Regions from separate parts of the Sphingopyxis sp. USTB-05 genome, predicted to be linked through region 2. Evidence: riboswitches for the same ligand, from Rfam matches in the RefSeq annotation. Region 2 holds a riboswitch; each other region holds the start of a gene.

Region 1 (4,422 bases), 970 kb from region 2:
CGATAGAGGGCATAGAGCCCGATCAGGATCGCGCCATTGCGCACGAACTGTTCGGCGAGCAGGTCGGGCGCCATTGCGGTGTGCAGCCCGCCAAGGACAAGCGCCCAGCAAAGAATGATCGCCTTGAACGCGGTGAACCCCGCCGCATAGGCGAGGCTGAGCCGCGCCGCGACCGAGCGATATTCCAGCGCCTGTAACGCCGCATAGCTTGCAAGCGCCGACCCGACCGCCGCCGTGCCCAGCCCGGCGCCCCACGCCAAGGTGCTTCCGTCGCGCGGATAGCCGAGCAGGAAGAAGCCGACGAGCTGGCTGACCGCCCACGCCATGACCATCAGCGCCAGCCCGTCGCGGCGGCGCAGATGCACCGCCGCGAGCGCCGCGAGCGACGGAAAGGGAGTGGCGCAACCGAGCGCCAGCGTCGTTATGCTGCTCGCGGCGGTGAGCAACGACACCCACAGCGTCGATGCGCTCCGGTCCGACAGCGCCGCCATCAGAAGCGTCCCCTGATGCCGGCGTAGATGCTGCGGCCGAGCGAGCCATAGCGGAACGCCGTCATATATTGCTCGTCGAAGACATTTTCAGCGCGCGCGAACAACTTCACATTGTCGGCAAGCGCATATTCGGCGCGCAGGTCGACGAGCGTATAATCGTCGAGCCGCTGTGCATTGCTTGCATTGTCATAGCTCTTGCCCGACCAGCGCACCGCCGCGCCAAGCTCGAGCCCGAAGTCGAAGCCATAGCTGGCCGATGCGTTCGCCGTCTGACGCGGGCGGCGCGGCAGCCATTTACCGAAATTTGCGGTGCCCACCGACCGGTCCTCGGCAACGATCCAGCTATAATTGCCGTCGAGCTTCAGCCCGCCGAGCGTCAGCGCAGCAGTGGCTTCGACGCCATGCGCTTCGCTGCGCGCAACGTTCGAATAATATCCGAAACGCCGCGTCGTCGGATCACCAGGCACGAAGCACATCGGGTTGGTCGTTGTTGACGAACAGCTATTATAGATGATCTGATTCTTCGTTCTGCGGTCGAACCAGGCCCCGCCGACGACCAGCTTCTGATCGAACAGATGCTGCTCGATGCCGGCTTCCCAGCCACGCGCCTCTTCGGGGTCGAGCGCGACATTCCCATACTCGCTGAACTGCTGATAGAGCGACGGCGCCTTGAACCCTTCGCCATAGCTTGCGCGCAGCACGGTGCCGGTCGAGAGCCGCCAAACCCCGCCAGCGGCGAACAACGTCTGGCCGCCAAAGCTGTCGTGATCGTCGTAGCGGACGCCGCCGTTGAGCGTCAGCCCGTCGAGCGGTTCGACGCTGAGCTGGCCGTAGACGCTCGTCAATTCGGCCTTGCCGCGCGCAAAAGCCGGGACCGGCGTCGCGAGCGAGGCGGCGGGCGATCGGCTGCGGAAATCCGACCGTTCATTCTCGACTCCGAAGATCGCACTGATGCGGTCGGTGAAATCGAAACTGCCCTGATATTCCCAGCGCTTGTTCTTGCCGTCGGCCTCAAAGCTTTGCGGCCGCGCGCGGTCGGGGTTGAAATTGTCGCGGTTGGTATCGGTGTAGGCGTAAGCAACGCGGTTGCGGAATCGCCCGCCGATAAGGTCGAAATTGAGCCCCGCGTAACCGACGAACTCCTTGTTCAGCCCATAATCATTGCTGTCGACATTGAAGCCGTCGAATTCGACCCGGCCGCTCGAATAATAGCCGCGCACCTCGGCGCTGACATTGTCGGCGAGCGCGAGTTCGGCGCGGCCGGAGAGATTGGTGTTGCGATAGCCATCGCGCTCGACACCGCCGAACGCCTTGGCATGCGAAGAGATCCCGTCGGTCGTGAAGCGCTGGCCGCCGATGCGCCAGCTCAAGGGACCGGTGCGCCCGCCGACCGCGGCGCGCGCACTCACGGTCTGTCGCGATCCTGCTTCCAGGTCGAAGCTGCCTTCGAGTTCCTTCTCGGGCGAAGCCGTCACGACGTTGACGACGCCGCCGATCGCCTGGCTGCCCCACAGGATCGACTGCGGCCCGCGGAGCACTTCGATCCGCGAAATATCGCCAGCGAGCAGATTGGTGAAATTGAAGCCGCCGCCGGTCGACGACGGATCGTTGAGCTTCACCCCGTCGATCACGACGACACTATGGTCGGATTCGGCGCCGCGGATGCGCAGCGAGGTGGACGTGCCATAACCGCCGTTGCGCGAGATGCTGATCCCCGGCGTGCGGAGCAGCAGTTCGGTAACGCCGATATCTTGCGCGCGGTCGATTGCCGCCTTGTCGAGCACGGCGACCGAAGCGGGTATCTCGTCCAGCGTCAGCGGTGCACGCGTCGCGGTGACGATGATGCTGTCGCCGTCGGCGGCGACGGCATGCGCGGTGGACGCGTCTTCGGCGGAGGCGGCGGACGACGCCGCGACGGCGGCAAGGCAGATCGAACTTCGGAAAACAAATTTCAACATTGGGTACCCCATCGACAAGGCCGCCCATGCGCACGGTCGATGCGGTTGTCCTTGGGACGCACGACATCGCCCGCGCCCATGCGCAGCCAGCTTTGTCGTCATGCGGGTTCACCCCCGTCCGCCCGGCACACCCTGTCCGCGCGAAAGACGACGGCGACGGGCAGGTCTCCTGGCTTGCGGGTCAGCGCCGGTCGGCCGCCTTCTCGGAACCGGGGTCCCAATGGCGCGTGGCCGATGGCTCGCCGCGTACAGTTGCAGGGGCAGCCGGGGTTTTCCCGTTCCCTCTTAGTCCCCGTCGCCGGGGAACCTGTCGCTTGCCGCCGCCGTTAGCCGCATTTCCGGGCCGTGGTCAATTGCTGCGATGCAGCAGGCTCGCGATCAGAAGAGTCCGGGCAATTCACGCTGTGCCGCGCTCGGCCGGTCGGGGCTCAGCATTTCGGGCTCGGCCATGATCGCGGCGCTGCGGCGCTGCGCCGCCGCGCCGGCGCTCGCGTCGGCGATGCGCGCTGTACAGGCGGTGCCCGACAGAAAGCCTATGGCGGCGCGGATCGACGCCTCGCGCGGGTCGCCGAGCGGGACACTCAGATCGTCGTTCGCGGCGCAACTGTTGGCGATCTTGGGCGCGAGCCCGTCATAATAGTCGCTCTGTCCGGTGGCGTTACCCGTTGCAAAGGCGACGACGCGCATGCGGTCGTCGCATTCGGCCTTGTCGAGCGCGATCTGGCCGACGGGCTTGCCATAGGTGTTGCTGCCGACGAGCGTCATATTGGTGCCGAGCCAGGGCAGCATCGAATTGATCACCAGCTCGCTCGCCGATGCCGTCGACCCAGAACCGATGAAGGCGATGCGCGTCGGCGCGATCGACTGGCTCACCGGGGTAAAGCGATGCTCGTCATTCTCCGCCGATTTGCTGGAACGAAAACGGGTTTGCGAGAAAATCTGTCCGGCGCGCCCCGCGCCCATCAGGTCGCCCATCAGATTGGCGGTCGAAACGAGTCCGCCGCCGTTATAGCGGAAATCGACGATGATGTCGGTCACGCCGCGTGCGCGAAAATCGGCAAAGGCCGCCTTTAGCTGGTCGTCCGCGGACGAGATAAAGGTGCGCAGGTTGATATAGCCGTAGCTGCGACCGCCCTCGGTGATGATCTTTGCACCATAGCGGTCGGAAACCGGGTCGAGCGAATAGTCGGCTTTCGTCACGGTGACATCGCGCGTGCCGCTGGCGTCGGTGATGCGCAGCACGCGGCTGACCCCGGGGTCGTTGGGGCCTAGCGCATCGGTCAGCCCCGCGGTGCCTTCGGCGTTCACGATGCTGGCGACGGTACGCAGATTGGCGTTGGTCGTGCCGATGGCGACGATCGCCGCCCCACGGTCGATCCCGGCGGCAAAGGCGGGAGCGCCTTCATAGGCTTCGGCAATGGCAATGCGCTGGTTCACCGCGTCATAGGCCAGGCGAATGCCGAAACCGGCGCTCGATCCGCTGGCGTAGAAGGCATTCTCCTCGGCGATCGAGGTGATGTAGGTGAAGAAGCGGTCCTTGTTCAGCGCGCGCGCGGGCGCGACGAGCGCGTCGATATAGGATTGGACATTGCTGTAACTCGCCGCGCTGACGCTCGCGACGTCGCTCGGGAACAGATACCATTCATCGATCACCGCCTTGGCAAAGGCCTGACGCGATGCAAGCCCGCAAGTGGGAGTCGGCGTGGGAGTCGGGGTCGGCGGGACCGTCACGGGGCCGCCGCTGCCCAGGCTTCCGTCGCCCCCGCCGCCGCACGATGCAAGCATCAGCGCGGCTAGTGTCACAGCCGCGATCGACCGTGCCGATTTGCTCATCGAAACTCTCCCCCGGTTCGACTCATTGTCCGATTATTCCGTGTCCGCGTTGCTGCTCCGGCCCTTAAAGCCCTGCGCGATGACATAAAGCTCGGGCGACCCCTTGCGGCTCGCCGGCGGTTTGGCGTGCTTTACCGTCG
Region 2 (4,422 bases):
TCAGGTCGGGCTCGATCGCCAATATCTGCTCGGCCGAATTGCTGAGCAGCGGAATGCCCCTGGCCTTGGACGCCTCGCCCGACATTTCGATATCGGTCGCGTTTTTCGTCAGCCCTGCGATCTGTGCCCGGTCCGCGAGCGCGAGCACGAGCTGGTCGGCGCAGAGATTGATCGAAACGATGCGCTGCGGGATGGCGGGCGCCTTGGCGCGCGGGGCGGGGGAGGCGGCCCAAAGCAGCCCGGCGCCGCCGATAAGGGCAGCGAAGACAAAGGGAGCGCGCGAGGGCATCACATCGGAAAGCCTATCGTCATTGTTTCGCTCCGCTCGCAATGACGGAAAAACGCCGGAAAAGTGCGAATTCCCGACGCATCAGAACTCGATCCCTTTCTGCGCCTTCACATTCTGCTCGCGGAACGGGTGCTTTACCTGCGCCATTTCAGTGACGAGGTCGGCGGCGTCGATCAGTTCCTGCGGCGCATTGCGCCCGGTGATGATCACATGGGTCATATGCGGTTTCGCACCCAGCGCCTCCAGCACCTCATCCACCGGCAGATAATCATAGCGCAGCACGATGTTGAGTTCGTCGGCGATCACCATGGCATAGGAGGGGTCGGCGATCATGCGCTTGACCTCCTCCCACGCTTCGCGCGCGACCGCGATGTCACGCGTTCGGTCCTGCGTGTCCCAGGTAAAGCCTTCGCCCATTGGCTTGAATTCGATCAGGTCGGGAAAGCGATCGAACACCGCTTTCTCGCCCGTCGTCATCGCGCCCTTCACAAATTGCACGACCCCGACTTTCATGTCGTGCCCAATCGCGCGGATCGCCATGCCGAGCGCGGCTGACGTCTTGCCCTTGCCGGGGCCGGTGTGGACGATCACCAGCCCCTTTTCGACCGTCTTTGCCGCGACCTTCTTGTTCTGCGCCGCCTGGATCTTCTTCATCTTCGCCGCATGTTCGGCGTCGGTGCGGGCTTTCATCAGAAGCGCGCCCGTACGCCGCCATAGGCGGCGCGCCCATAGACGCCATAGCCCGAGGCGGTCGCATAATCGGCGTCGAACAGATTATCGACGCGGCCGTAAACCTCGAAATTCCGGCCGACGGGCAGCGATGCGCGGATGCCCGCGAGCGCATAGCCATCGAGCCGCACAGCGTTCGCGGCATCGTCGAAGCTGTCGCCGACCATGGTCAGCGTCGCGCCGGTCGACAGGCCGAACGACCAGTCATAGTCGGCCGACAGGCTGACCGCGTGCGCGGCTCGACGTGGCAGGCGGTTGCCGTCGAACGCCGGGCGTCCCGACCGGTCGCGGGCATCGATATAGCTGTACGACGCGGTGACGTTCAGCGCGTCGACCGGCCGCAGCGCGAGCGTCGCTTCGACACCCTTGGCGCGCGTGCGATCGATATTGCCATAGGTGAAGGTGGCGTTGTCATAGTTGATCTGGTTGGTCGTGTTGCGCAGAAAGGCGGTCAGCGAAATCTGCGCGCGCCCCTCGGCAAGGCTCTGATCGATCCCGAAATCATAGCTTTTCGACCGTTCGGGGCGCAACGCGCTGTTGCCGCTGAAGCTGTCGTAAAGCTGATAGAGCGACGGCGCCTTGAAGCCTTCGCCATAGCTCAGCCGGAAACTCGTCGCGCCGTCGTTGGGCGAATAATTCGCGTTGGCGCCCAGCGTCGTCGCGCCCCCGAACTGGCTATGGTCGTCGTGGCGGATGCCGCCCGTTACCGACAGGCCCGTGAAGGGCTGGACGATCCCCAGCGCATAGACGCTGTCGATGTTGGCGCGCTGGCTGTCGGTCGATCCGAAGCCGAAGAAATCATAATCGGGGCGCTCATGCTCATATCCGAAGATCAGCTTGGCCTGATCCACCGGCGTCACGACACCCTGATATTCGAAGCGGAGATTGGTGCCCGAATAGCCATAATCGGGGGCTGTCCCGCGGACGAAATAATAGTCGCGATCGTTGCGCAGCCAGGTCACCGCCGCACGGCTGGTGAAGCGGCCGCCGAACAGGCCGAGGTTCAGCCCTGCATAGCCGACATATTGGTCGAGCTTCGCGACGTCGGGGCTGTCGGCGGGGGCGCCGAAGAAGCTGTCATAATCGAGGTCCGAGTTGATGTAATAGCCGCGCAGGTCGAGACTCAGCGCATCGCTGAACGCGATCTTCAGCCGCGCATTTCCTGCAAAATTCTTGTATCCGTCCTTTTCGGTGCCGACCCCGGCCGACGAGATACCGTCGGTGCGAAAATAGGCGCCGCCAATTCCGCCCGAAATTGCGCCCGCGGTGCCCGACACGTCGGCTTTGGCGTTGAGCGTGTCGCTATATCCATATTCGGCCGAGGCGCCCGCGGCAAAGCCATCGGCCGGGGTCGCGGTCGTCAGGCTGACGACGCCGCCGATTGCCTGGCTGCCATGGACCACCGAGTTCGAACCGCGCAGTATCTCGATCCGGCTGATGTTGCCGGTGAGCAGGTGGCCGAAATCATAGGCATCGCCGATGCCGCTGGGATCATTCACTTTCACGCCGTCGATCAGGACCAAAGTCTGCGTCGTTTCGGCGCCGCGCAGCGATATGCCGGCGACCGAGCCGGTGCTGCCGGTCCGGCTGAATCTAACCCCGGGTGTTGTGGCGAGCAGGTCGACGACATCGACCGTCTGGCGCTTTTCGATCGTGGCGGCATCGATGATCGTGATCGCCTGACCGACTTCGTCGCGCGGTTGCTCGATACCCGACGCCGTCACGACAATCTCGTCGCCGGGGCGCTCGCTCTCGGCGGTTTCGGCAAGCGCGGGCGTTGCCGCCGTCAAAGCCAACAGGGAAATGGTCGTGAATTTCAACATGGGAAGCCCCCGAACGCCGACAACGAAGGCGGAGCCTGCCGATACGCGGGGCGCGATCGACCGGCGCTGGCGTCGCAAGTGGCGTAAAGCCTGCGGCCCCGGCACCGAAGCGGCTCCAGCCGCTTGGTCGTCGCTCGACGGAAACCTCCGTGCCGCGGCCTTTCCCTGGGCCTTGGCATTGAGCGACCCACGCCGGCAGGTCTCCTGGCTCGCGGGTCAGGGCTTGATGCACGCCTTCCCAGGTTGACCCCAGTGGCTGTCCGGATCGAAATCCGAACGGTGCATCGCGCTCGCCGCTTACAGTTGCAGGGACAGCCTCGGCTTCGGGGGTTCAGGACGAACCCCGTTACCGCGTTCCCATTTTAAGCCCTTTCGGGCACCGGCGCGATCATGCGCAGGGCAAGCCCTGCACGCGCCGCCCATAGCGCAGCCGCGCTTTTTCGCAATGCCTATTGCCGCTCGACGATCATCGCGGCGCCGACGCCCATCGCGCCGGTCAGCACGACCAGCCCGTATCGGCCGCCGCATGCATCGAGCGCATCGAGCAGCGTCGAGGTGAGGATCGCACCGCTCGCGCCCATCGGATGCCCCTTCGCCAGATGCCCGCCGCTGACATTGACGCGCGCCGGGTCAGGGTCGCGGTCGCGCAGGAATTTGGCGATCGTGACGGCAAAGGCCTCCATGAATTCGATGCGGTCGATGTCGCAAAGCGCCAGCCCCGCACGCGTCAGCACACTGTCCATCGCGGCAAAACCCGCGGTCAGCGACGCGGCCGGATCGCCGCCGCTTTCGGCAAAGGCGATCACGCGCGCACGCGGCGCGGGGCCGAGCCCTTCGCCGCCGACGAGCGCGAGCCCCGCGCCGTCGCAGATCGGCGGCGCGTGCGCCATGCCGTGCAGCGGTTCGAAGGTCGCGCCTTTGAGCGCGCCTGCATAATGTTGCTGCAGTTCGCCAAAGGCCGGCGATGCGGCGGCAAGCGATTCGGCCGTCGTTTGCGGCCGGATACATTCCTCGCCCGTCAGCGGCCCGGTCGCGATGCGCGATTTTTGCAGCGCTATGTCCTGTTCCGTCGCGGCCGCCTTTTGCTGCGAGGCGAGGGCGACGGCGTCGAGATCGGTGCGGGTCAGGCCTTCGGCATTGGCGAGGCGGTCGGCCGCGAGCACCGGGGGCACGAAGCGCGCGCGGGGCGGCAGCTCGTCATTGGTGTAGAAAGCCGCGCGGTCGCCGAGGAATGGCGCGCCGCTCATCGACTCGACCCCGCCCGCAAGGATGTGCGAGGCTTCGCCGCTCGCGACCTTGGCGACCGCCTGGCCGATCGCCGACAGGCCTGATGCGCAATAATTGTTGATGCTGTGCGCCGCGACCGTGTCGGGCAGTCCCGCATGCAGTTTCGCCAGCATTGCGATATGCCCGCCCTGCGCGCCGCTCTGCGTGACGCAGCCGAGCAGCAACGCATCGGGGGATGCTGCGACGTCGCCGCAGCGTTCGGCCAACGCCGCGGCCTGCTGGCGGACCAGTTCCTGCGGGCTCAGCCCCGCGAGCCCGCCGTCGGGTCGCGCCTTGCCGCGCGGGGTGCGAACC
Region 3 (4,422 bases), 840 kb from region 2:
CGGACGAAGGACCAGTTCAGGATGGTGACGGGGCCTGTGAGCATGCCCTTCATCGGCAAGTCGGTCTGGTCCTGCGCAAAGCGCCACCAGTCGACGGTCATCGCCCGCGGGCGCGAGACGTCGCCATAGAGGATCGGTGGGCGGACGCAGCGCGAGCCATAGCTTTGCACCCAGCCGGCGCGGGTGAAGGCGAAGCCCGCGAGCTGCTCGCCGAAATATTGCACCATGTCGTTACGCTCGAACTCGCCGTGGACGAGGACGTCGAGGCCGACCTCCTCCTGCCATTTCACCGCGGCGCGCGTTTCGACGCGGAGATATTGGGCGTAAGCGGCGTCGTCGATATCGCCCTTGACGTGCGCGGCGCGCGCCTTGCGGACCTCTGCGGTCTGCGGGAAGCTGCCGATCGTCGTGGTGGGGTAGGCGGGGAGGTTCAGCCGGACCTGCTGCGCTTCGCGGCGGACGGCGAAGGGGGAGGTCCGGTGGGTGGCGCCGGCGTCGAGGGCGGCGAGGCGCTGCGCCACCTGCGCGTCGTGGATCTTGGGCGAGGTCCGGCGTGCGACCGCGGCGATGCGCGAGGCGGAGAAGGCGGCGAAGCTTGCGTCCTCGCCTTCGTTCAGCGCCTTGGCCAGCGCGGCGAGTTCCTCCACCTTCTGCGCGGCGAACGCCAGCCACTGGGCGATTTCGGGATCGAGGCCGGTTTCGAGCGCGAGGTCGACGGGGACGTGGAGGAGCGAGCATGAGGGCGCGAGGATGACGTCGCGCCTGGCCGCAAGTTCCTTGAGGCGCCAATAGAGGTCGGGGAGGTTGGCGCGCCAGATGTTGCGGCCGTCGATGACGCCGAGCGAGAGGAGGACATGCGGCTGGAGCTTCGCCAGCGCGGGGGCGAGCTGATCCGGCGCGCGGACGAGATCGAGGTGCAGGCCGTGGACGGGAAGGTCCGCGACGAGATCGAGATTGTCGCCGAGGCCGCCGAAGTAAGTGGTGAGCATCAGCTTGGGCCCGCGCGTCGCGAGCCGGGCGTAGGCGCGCTCGAAGGCGGTGCGCTGGTCGCCCGTCAGGTCGAGGACGAGGCAGGGCTCATCGATCTGGACCCAGTCGGCACCAAGCGCGGCGAGGCGAGCGAGAATCTCTGCATAGGTGTCGAGGAGCTGGGGCAGCAGGGCGAGCGGCTCGACCGCCTTGCCCTTGGCGAGCATCAGATAGCTGACGGGGCCGAGCAGGACGGGGCGCGTCGCATGGCCGAGCGCCTTGGCTTCCGCAAACTCGTCAAAGATCTTGGTCGAGGCGATGCGGAAGGTCTGGCCGGCGGTGAGTTCGGGGACGAGGAAATGATAGTTGGTGTCGAACCATTTGGTCATTTCCATCGCGGTCGTATCGCCGCCGCAGCAGGCGTTCTGCGCGCCGCGCGCCATCGCGAAATAGAGGTCAGGGTCGACGGTGTCGGCTGCCCAGTCGTAGCGCGGAGGGATAGCACCCACGAGCGCCGAGGTATCGAGCACATGGTCATAGAGCGAGAAGTCGTTCGAGGGCAGGATGTCGGCGCCGAGCGCTTTTTGCCGCGTCCAGTGGAGCGCGCGCAGCCCCGCGGCGGCGGTTTGCAGGTCGGTGAGGGAGGATTTCCCGGCCCAATAGCTTTCGAGCGCGAATTTGAGTTCACGGCGGAGGCCGATGCGGGGGAAGCCGAGAGTGGCGACGCTGACAGTCATTCTTCAAGCACCTTGCAAGGAGCAAGGCGCCGGGCAGACGCGAACGCACAGGATTCCACGCCCGCGAAGCAAGGTCGGGCGCAGCCATGCATGCGGCCTGACCGGACACCCCGCCGGAGGACGTTATCTGACGAGGCAGGTCTCCTGGCTCGCGGGTCAATGCTGCGGTCTGGCCTTCCCGGTTCCTTGCCGAACCAGTGACACGTAACGACCGCCGCTCGCCGCTTACAGTTGCGGGGGCAGCGCCGGAATTGCCCCTTTGCGAGGCGCACCGGCTTCCCGTCTTAGCTTCGCGGCGCATGACGACGCGAAGAACCTCGACAGCTTTCAGGATAGAGGCCGCTCAGTGATTGTCAACAGACATATAAAGAATTCTTTATATGATGTAGGATTATCGGTTCAGCGCCTCGTCGATCGTCGTGAAGATAGATTCGAGACTGAGCCCGAGCATCTGGAAGGCGATGATGCACGCGAGCGAGATCAGCGCGGCGATCAGCCCATATTCGATCGCGGTCGCGCCGCGTTCGTCGCAGAGGAGGTTCGATGGTCGTCGGGTCCGCATGTTTCTGTTCCCTTGTCTCTGTTCCGTTCATGGTCCCGCGCGGGGAATAGCTTGGCGGGACTGCGGCTTTTCCTGCGGAAGAGGATTAATGGCCTGATAAGCGAAGAAAATCATGGTCGGTCTGTAGGGGGCCGGTTCGTGGCCGGTGACGAAGGGCTGGCCTTCGCGACCGTCCGCTGTCAGGTTCGCGGGCGTGGTTGGATCGAGACGGGGGATGCGGATCATGCGAGGGGCGATGCCAAGGATGGTGGGAATGGCGCTGGTGGCGGGGCTGTGCGCCGGGTCGGCGGGCGCGCGCGAGGCGGGATCGGTGCTGATGCCCGAAAATGCGGAAGCGCGCGCGTTTCAGGAGGCGGTGGGCTATGCCGATGCGGTGATCGCCGGCGACATCATCTATCTGTCGGGGGTGGTCGCGGCGCCAGCGAAGGGCGAGAGCGATCTGGCGCCTGGGTATGAGCGCGCTTTCAAACATATCGCCGCGACGCTGGCGCGCGCGGGCGCGAGCTGGGACGATGTCGTCGACATCACGACCTTTCACACCGACCTTGCCGCGCATATCGACGGCTTTGCGGCGGTGAAGAACAATTATGTCAAGGCGCCCTTTCCGGCGTGGACCGCGATCGGCGTGTCGCGACTGTACGAACCGACCGCGGTCGTCGAGATCAAGGTGGTGGCGGTGCGGCGCGCGAAATAGCGCGGCGGCTCAGCCGCCATTCGCGGTAAGGCGCACGGGCTTCGGCGTATAGGAGCGCACGCGGTTGCGGCCGGTGCGCTTGGCTTCGTAGAGCGCCTGATCGGCCTCGTGCATCAGTGCGGCGAGGTTGGTGCCACCGCCGGGCGTCCCGACTGCGATGCCGAAGCTCGCGGTCGGGCAGAGGCTGGCGGGGATGCGGTCGGCGCAGGCGGCCTGAAGGCCGGTGCGCACCGCTTCGGCGAGCTGGCGCGCCGACTCGATCCCCGCGCCGGGGACGAGCAGCGCGAACTCCTCTCCGCCGATGCGGCCCGCGACCATAGCTGCGGGGCCGATCAGCCGGACATGCGCGCCGAAAGCGGCGATGATCGCGTCACCGACCGCGTGATCGTGATTGTCGTTGATGCGCTTGAAATGATCGAGGTCCGCGACGAGCAGCGCGACGGGGCGCGCTTCGTCCTGGCAGCGACGAAGCGCGGTTTCGGCCTGCGCCTCGAACCCGCGGCGGTTGAGCAGGCCCGAAAGATTGTCATAGTCGGCCTGACGGCGCAGCTCGGCGATCTGGTCGATCGCAACCGCGACCATCAGGCTGATCGCCGCGACGATCGACACCATCGCCTGCGTGAACTGGACGGTGGTCCAATAGATTGACTGCTGGAAGCCGACATAATTGTCGAAACCGCCGCGTAGCGAAAGCAGGACGACGGGTCGGACGATGAGGTTGAGCGCCGAAAAGGCGGCGACCCAGAACAGCACGCGGTCGATCAGGTGGCGCTTTTCGACCGGCCAGAGCGCGATGACGACCATGGTCGCGATGATACCCGCGCCGGTGCTGATCGTCAGGATGCGCGCGGCGATGCTCGGTCGGCCGAGAAGGAACCAGACGAAGATGGTGGTGGAGACGGCCGCGGTGATGCCCATCGCGCGCCAGGGGACGGGGAGGTCGTAGCGTTTGATGATCGCGGCGGCGAAGAGCATGCCGGTCGCGAGGAAGCCGACATTCGCGGGTAGGCGCTGCAGTTCCATCGGCAACACCGGGCCGACGTCCTGGATCAGGAAGGCGAGGGCCGAAGCCGTATAGGCGGCGGCGGCATAAGCGACGTAGCGCTCGCGGCGGTTGAGCCACAGCAGGAAAAAGGCGGTGGCGAACAGGAAGCCGATGCCCGGGTTGAGCAGCGAGATGAAAAATTGTCCGTTCACACTACCGCTTTCTGCCCCCGCCCCGATGGGTAGCAGAGACACGGATAACGAAGCGTTACTTTTCGGGGAGTTAAGTCACGGTAACCCGGTGCGGACAGGGCTCAGGCGGTGCCGCGCACGACGAGATGGACGGGGATGCGCGTGCCGCTGCGCGTATGCTCGTCGTCCTCGAGCGCCATCGCGACGAGCGCCTCGCCCGCGGCATCGAGGTCGGGCTCCAGCGTGGTGAGCGCGGGGTCGGCGAGCGTACCGGCGCGGATGCC

Evidence for each region. A riboswitch is a leader RNA that binds a small molecule or an ion and turns the genes downstream of it on or off. The one in region 2 is predicted to bind cobalamin.
Region 1: it holds a riboswitch for cobalamin, as region 2 does, so the genes downstream of both, KEC45_RS17175 (TonB-dependent siderophore receptor) here and KEC45_RS12590 (TonB-dependent siderophore receptor) in region 2, are expected to answer to the same signal.
Region 3: it holds a riboswitch for cobalamin, as region 2 does, so the genes downstream of both, metE (5-methyltetrahydropteroyltriglutamate--homocysteine S-methyltransferase) here and KEC45_RS12590 (TonB-dependent siderophore receptor) in region 2, are expected to answer to the same signal.

Annotation. Positions count from the first base shown of each region.
Region 1 is NZ_CP084712.1:3,682,161-3,686,582, reverse strand. It holds gene KEC45_RS17180 (hypothetical protein) at 1-491, opposite strand, end outside; gene KEC45_RS17175 (TonB-dependent siderophore receptor) at 491-2,449, opposite strand; cobalamin riboswitch at 2,591-2,775, opposite strand; gene KEC45_RS17170 (S41 family peptidase) at 2,828-4,282, opposite strand; gene KEC45_RS17165 (RlmE family RNA methyltransferase) at 4,316-4,422, opposite strand, start outside.
Region 2 is NZ_CP084712.1:2,716,481-2,720,902, reverse strand. It holds gene KEC45_RS12600 (ABC transporter substrate-binding protein) at 1-289, opposite strand, end outside; gene cobO (cob(I)yrinic acid a,c-diamide adenosyltransferase) at 371-979, opposite strand; gene KEC45_RS12590 (TonB-dependent siderophore receptor) at 979-2,841, opposite strand; cobalamin riboswitch at 3,018-3,240, opposite strand; gene KEC45_RS12585 (acetyl-CoA C-acyltransferase) at 3,291-4,422, opposite strand, start outside.
Region 3 is NZ_CP084712.1:3,559,143-3,563,564, reverse strand. It holds gene metE (5-methyltetrahydropteroyltriglutamate--homocysteine S-methyltransferase) at 1-1,706, opposite strand, end outside; cobalamin riboswitch at 1,823-2,041, opposite strand; gene KEC45_RS16575 (Flp family type IVb pilin) at 2,098-2,268, opposite strand; gene KEC45_RS16570 (hypothetical protein) at 2,296-2,493, opposite strand; gene KEC45_RS16565 (RidA family protein) at 2,522-2,962, shown strand; gene KEC45_RS16560 (GGDEF domain-containing protein) at 2,972-4,159, opposite strand; gene KEC45_RS16555 (LacI family DNA-binding transcriptional regulator) at 4,261-4,422, opposite strand, start outside.